DNA from 2 places in the Kitasatospora sp. NPDC059827 genome. Region 2 is predicted to be linked to the other one. Evidence: riboswitches for the same ligand, from Rfam matches in the RefSeq annotation. Region 2 holds a riboswitch; the other holds the start of a gene.
The links. A riboswitch is a leader RNA that binds a small molecule or an ion and turns the genes downstream of it on or off. The one in region 2 is predicted to bind cyclic di-AMP.

Region 1: it holds a riboswitch for cyclic di-AMP, as region 2 does, so the genes downstream of both, ACFV8H_RS08680 (transglycosylase family protein) here and ACFV8H_RS25830 (hypothetical protein) in region 2, are expected to answer to the same signal.

The regions. Positions count from the first base shown of each region.
Region 1 covers NZ_JBHWIV010000009.1:155,531-158,729, reverse strand. Annotated here, with positions in the region: gene eno (phosphopyruvate hydratase) at 1-683, opposite strand, end outside; gene ACFV8H_RS08680 (transglycosylase family protein) at 978-1,763, opposite strand; cyclic di-AMP (ydaO/yuaA leader) riboswitch at 1,765-1,935, opposite strand; gene ACFV8H_RS08675 (cytochrome P450) at 2,145-3,199, opposite strand, start outside.
Region 2 covers NZ_JBHWIV010000045.1:61,588-64,786, forward strand. Annotated here, with positions in the region: gene ACFV8H_RS25820 (alpha/beta hydrolase) at 1-248, shown strand, start outside; gene ACFV8H_RS25825 (MoaF N-terminal domain-containing protein) at 316-645, opposite strand; cyclic di-AMP (ydaO/yuaA leader) riboswitch at 1,081-1,202, shown strand; gene ACFV8H_RS25830 (hypothetical protein) at 1,205-2,557, shown strand; gene ACFV8H_RS25835 (hypothetical protein) at 2,676-3,199, opposite strand, start outside.

The sequences.
Region 1 (3,199 bases), on a different contig from region 2:
TTCTGGATGGCCTCGGTGATGAGGTCCAGGGCCTCGCGGTTGCTGTCCAGGTTCGGCGCGAAGCCGCCCTCGTCGCCGAGGCCGGTGGACAGGCCGCGCTCCTTCAGCACGCCCTTGAGGGTGTGGTAGACCTCGACGCCCCAGCGGACGGCCTCGGAGAAGGACTCCGCGCCGATCGGAGCGATCATGAACTCCTGGATGTCGACGTTGGAGTCCGCGTGCGAGCCGCCGTTGAGGATGTTCATCATCGGGACCGGCAGGACGTGGGCGTTCGGGCCGCCCAGGTAGCGGAACAGCGGCAGGTCGCTGGCCTCGGAGGCGGCGTGCGCGACGGCCAGCGAGACGCCCAGGATGGCGTTGGCGCCGAGCGAGGACTTGTCCGGGGTGGCGTCCAGGTCGAGCATGGCCTGGTCGATCAGGCGCTGCTCGGTGGCGTCGTAGCCGACCAGCTCGGGGCCGATCTGCTCGATGACGGCCAGGACGGCCTTCTCCACGCCCTTGCCGAAGTAGCGGTTCTTGTCGCCGTCGCGCAGTTCGAGCGCCTCGAAGGCGCCGGTCGAGGCACCCGACGGAACAGCGGCACGACCCGTGCTGCCGTCGTCGAGGCCGACCTCGACCTCGACCGTGGGGTTGCCGCGGGAGTCGAGGATTTCACGGGCTACGACGACATCGATGGACGGCACGAAGCATCTCCTTGCGGAAGCAGGGTCCGGCTGCGGGTGGTGCTGTCGGCCGGACGATTGCGGAGTCGTTACGACCAGAGCCTAACCGCCCGGGCTCCCGGGGCCACGTCGGCCCGGGCTGCGTCTCACCGTGTGGCCCGGCTACCCACCGGTAGTTCACCTGCTCGTCCCGGTGCGTCCCACCGGTGCGTCCCACCGGGGCGTCCCACCGGGGCGGGCGAACGCGGACGTAGGGGGCCGCCGGGCGCGGCCCCCTACGTGTCCAGCGTGTCGTTCGCCGTGGAACGGTCCGGCTCAGCCCAGGTGCAGGACCTGGCCGGGCACGATCATGTCCGGGTTGCCGCCGACCGTGGTGCGGTTGCCGTCGTAGAGCGCCTGCCAGCCGCCGGACACGCCCTGGGCGGTGGCGATGCCCGACAGGGTGTCACCGTCCCGGACGGTGTAGTCGTGGCCGGTCGTGGCGGCCGGGGCCTGGGCGGCCCGCGGGGCGGCGTGCTTGGGGGCGTACTGCTGCGCCGACGGGGCGGCGGGCTGCTCGGCCTGCTTCGGCGCGGCGTGCTTCGGCGCGTACTGCTGGACCGGCTTCGGCTGGGCGGGCTTGGCGGCGGCCTTGGGGGCCTGCTGCTTGGGCGCCTGCTGCTTCTGGGCCTGCTGCTTCTGCGGCTTGGCGTCCGAGGAGGTGTCCACCTCGGCCGGGGCGCCGCCCTTGCTCAGGCCCGCCTTCTGGGAGCAGACCGGCCAGGCGCCGGGGCCCTGCGAGGCGAGGACCTTCTCGGCGACGGCGATCTGCTGCCCCTTGCTGGCCTGGTTGGCCTGCGCCGCGTACGCGGTGCCGCCGTACGCCTTCCAGGTGCTGGGGGTGAACTGGAGGCCGCCGGAGAAGCCGTTGCCGGTGTTGATGCTCCAGTTGCCGCCGCTCTCGCACTGGGCGACGGAGTCCCAGACGGAGGCCGGGGCGGCGGAGGCGCCGGTGGCGGAGAGGAGCGGCAGTGCGAGTCCGACGCCGGCCACACCGGCGACGGCGATGGCCTTCTCGGCCTGGGTGCGACGGCGATGACGGCCGGTTCCAACGAACAGCATGAAGGTCCCTCTCCGCACGCCTGCGAGGTGAGCTGTCGGGTTCGGACCGGGAGGTGGCCCGGCCGCCGTCTGCGGAATCGACTCCGCGCGGGCGGCTTCACCCCAAGCCGTGGAGGAACGGCAACAAACCTGGTTCCCCCGCCCCTGCCCAGGGTTCTGGTCGGTTTCCCGTGACGCGGCGGGCAGGATTCGGCGTCCGCGCACGAGGTCCGCAGCTGCGAACTCCACGGAGACTAGACAGATCCTCAGACGAATCACAAGCTCATATCACCGACATCACACAAGAATTACGGCCCGTGTTCGATCGCCTACCAACGGCGGGGCTTTGTCCGGTTTGATGGCTGTTCACACCACCCTCGGTGGCCGGTTCCGGATGCTTCGTCAGCGTGTCGTGGCCTCAGGACGACTGTGCGGCGACCGGGGCTCCGGACTGAATTCGACCGGAAGTTCGCGCAATCCACGCATGATCAGGCCACCCCGCCAGCGCAGATTCTCCGGGCTTTCGGCCAGTCGCAGATCCGGCAGCCGGGAAAGCAGCGTGGCCAGCGCGGACCGCCCCTCCAGCCGGGCCAGCGGAGCTCCGATGCAGTAGTGGATGCCGTGCCCGAACCCCAGGTGCGGGTTGTCGCTCCGGGCCAGGTCGAGGGTGTTCTCGTCGGAGAACCTGGCCGGATCGCGGTCCGCCGCCGCCAGCACCACCAGCACCGGATCCCCGACCGGGATCTCCACCCCGCCGATGGTCAGCGCACTGGTCGCGAACCGCCAGGTCGCCAGCTCCACCGGCCCGTCGTAGCGCAGGAGTTCCTCGATCCCGGTCTCCAGCAGCGCGGTCTCGCCGCGGGCCACCGACTCCTGCAGCAGGGCCCGCTGCCCGGGATTGCGCAGCAGCGCGTACGTCCCGTTGCCGATCAGGTTCACCGTCGTCTCGAACCCGGCGAAGAGGAGGATGAAGGCCATCGCGGCGGCCTCGTTCTCGGTCAGGTGCTCGCCGTGGTCGCTCGCCCGGATCAGGCCGGAGATCAGGTCGTCCCCGAGGTCCGCCCGCTTGCGGTGGATCAGCTCCAGCAGGTATGCGCGGATCTGCTTCACCGCCCGCCCCACGCCGCCGCGTTGGCCACCGCCGTGGCCCGGCTTCGTGTGTCGCAGCATCATTCCGGCCCAGTCCCGGAAGTCGTCCTGGTCCTCGGAGGGAACGCCGAGCATGTCGCAGATCGCGTAGATGGGGAGCGGGAACGCGAACTCGTGGATCAGGTCCGCCGAACCGCGCTGCGCGAAGCCGTCGATCAGCCGGTCGGTGAGCTGCTGCACCCGCGGCTCGAACTCCGCCACCCGGCGCGGCGTGAACGCCTTCGACACCAGGCGGCGCAGCCGGGTGTGGTCCGGCGGGTCGATGTTCAGCAGGTGGGTCATCAGGTCCGCCTGCCGCTCCCCCGGGA
Region 2 (3,199 bases):
AGAACCTGCCGCAGCCGGACGTCTCCGTGCTGCTTGCCGGCACCAAGAAGGGCGACGGCAACTACAAGCACGACACCGAGGCGTTCATCGACGCCGCGAGGAGCCCGATGAAGGTCTCCTACAGCATGCTCGAGAACGGCGGCCACAACTTCGAGACCTGGAGCGCCCTGCTGCCGTCCTCGCTGGAGTGGCTGTCCCAGCACCTCAAGGTCCCGAACCAGCCGGGCCACCCGGGCCAGACCGTCTGACGGCGCCGCCCGCGGAACGCACCGAACCCCCGGAGGCTCCCGGGGGTTCGGTCCATTCCGGCGCCGGTCAGGCGACCCGCTCCAGCGTCCCGGTGTGCAGCTGGCCGACCCGGCCGCCCTCGCCCTCGAAGGTCCAGAAGGCCCGTACGGTCAGCGCGTTGAGGTCCATCACGTGACTGACGGTGATCCCGCTCTGTTCCGTCCAGCTGATGAAGTAGATCTCCGGCGCGACCTCGGCGACGTGCAGCCGCACGTCCTCCCACTGGCCCGCCGACTCACCGAGGCCCTCCCAGCGCAGCCGGGTGCCGTCGGCCGAGTAGGAGTTGCGGAAGGCCGCGCCGTTGTCGGCCCGGAAGACGTAGGTACGGCCGGCGAAGGCGGGCAGGGGCGCGGTCATGGTGGGGCGGAACCTCTTCTCTGGAACGGGGGACGGGTCGTACGGCTCCGGCCGGTGCTCTTGTGCACCGCGGAAAATCCCAGGGCTCCAATTTATCCGATGGGGCGGACTCGGGCGGCTCCACGCCACGGCGGTCACGCACGGTCCGCCACCGCCGCGCCGCGCACCGTGTGCGACCGGCGACCCGGGCGGGCCCGGCGGGACCGTGGGCCGGAGTCTGCTCCAGTGATCAACTCGGCCGCCACGCAGCGTCGTTGATCGACACCACTGTGAGCTGCGCGACAACCTGCTTGATCAGGTTGTCCGTCCACGGACGGCCTGCCTAGCCTGCAGTCGTCGTCCGCTGTCGCGGACCCCGCCGCCGGGACGCCGAGTCCCGTCCACCCGCCGGCGAGTACCCGAGCACCACAGCGGACGGGAGCGGGGGAACCAAGGTCAGCGCCCGGCCCGTACGCACCAGCGTGCGGGGCGTGGCTAGGGGTGAAGCCGCTCCACAGGCGGCCGGGCAACTGCAGCCCGAATCCGACAGCTCACCTCGCAGGCGTGGCAGAGGATCCCCATGCACCAGCCTGCCCGGCGCCGTCGCGCGCCCCGCCACGCCCGTCCGTCCCACCGCGGCCGCAACACCGCCCTCGCCACGACCGGGGCGCTCGCCATCACCGGCGCCGGCCTGCTCGGCCTGCCGTCCGTCTCCGGCGCCCAGGCCGCCACCGGCCCGACCGTCACCCAGGACCGGCTCGCCCCCGCCACCATGATCGCCGGCAGGGCCGGCACCGCCTCGCTGGCCCTGCACTCCTCGTCCTGCTTCACCGCCAAGACCGTCGGCGTCGGCGTCCGTGACGCGCGCGGCACCAACCTGGACTTCCCTGGCAACGCGAGCAACGTGCAGATCTGCCCCGGCGGACTCACCTACACCAGCGCCGCCCGCACCCTGGCCGCCGGGACGTACACCCAGTTCGGCTTCTGGCAGGACCTCGGCGGCGCCTGGCACAACCTGCCTTCGCAGCAGCTGGTGGTCTCGGCCACGGGTACGCCCACGCCGACCCCGTCCCCGACCCCGTCCCCGACGGCGACCGCGACCCCGACGGCGACCGCGTCCCCGACGGCGACCGCGACCCCGACGGCGAAGCCCACCGTAACTCCGACCGCGACTGCGACCCCGACCGCGACGCCGACCCCCACCGCCACGGCCACCCCGACGACCCCCGCGCCGTCCTCCCCGATCGCCGGCAAGTCGCTGACCTGGTCCGACGAGTTCAACGGCCCGATCAACTGGGGCCAGCGCTGGGTCGGCGACAAGAGCACCTCCTACAAGTACGGGAACCACAACCCGGACGACAACAAGCTCGACTGGCTGAACAAGAACAACGTCACCGTCGCGAACGGCGTCGCCACCTTCACGGCCACCCCGGGCGGGCCGACGCTGGAGAACGGCAAGCAGTCCTGGAACACCGGCTTCCTGACCACCGAGGGCTCGGCCGAGGGCTTCCAGGTCAAGACCGGCGACTACGCCGAGACCCGGGTCAAGCTGCCCGCCGGCACCGGCGCCTGGCCCGCCCTGTGGACCTGGAAGAACGGCAACGGGGAGATCGACTCCTTCGAGTACCACCCCGACAACCCGAACCTGCTGGAGCTGACCAACCACGTCAACCCCGGCAACCCCGACTACTACACCGACGCGAGCGCCGTCGGCACCGACCAGTGGGTGACCATCGGCACCTACTACGGCGCCAACTCGGTGGACTGGTACGTCAACGGCGTCAAGGTGTTCTCGGACGGCAAGGGCGTCGGGGCCAACTTCTCGGCGTACCTGATCCTCAACCTCTCGGTGAGCGCCGGCAAGTACCACCCGGCGCCGCAGGGGAACACCCCGATCACCATGGCCGCCGACTACGTCCGCGTCTACCGGTAACCACGGCCACCGGTAACCACGTGTACCGGTCACCACGAGCCCGCCCCACTGGTCATCGGACGTCCGGCAGCCGCTCGCCGGCGGCCGATGACCGGTGGGGCGATCCGGTTCGTGAGCCTTAGGCCGTCTCGACGACCCTGATGTCGAATGGCTGCCGGTTGTTCCCCTTGTCCCGGTCGTCCACGCTGTGCACCTCGACCGAGCCGCCGCCGAGCGTGCCCAGCGGCAGGTCGGGGGAGAGGTAGACCGGGACGAGGGCGGTCCTGGTGCGCCCCTCCTTCAGTCCAGGGCCGAAGACGCAGCGCACCTGCCGGCCGTGCTCCGCGACCTCGCAGTCCTCGGGGAAGTACGGGCCCTCGGGGGCGACGCCCTTCGGCAGGGTGACCACCACCGTGAAGGGCGAGGCGGTGGTGTCCGGGCCCCGGTTGGCGATGAGGGCATTGACGGTGGTGGTGCCGCCGGACGGCGCGGGATCCGGGTCGAGCCGGACCACCTCCAGGTCGGAGTCGGACGGCCTGGCGGCCACGGCGGGCAGGATGGACGCCTCGGGCGCGCCCGGCGCGACGACGCCCAGATCCGGTCGCGGCACCGGATGCCGCACCGCCCAGGAGGGCCCGGCGGCCAGTGAGGCCACCGCGCAGC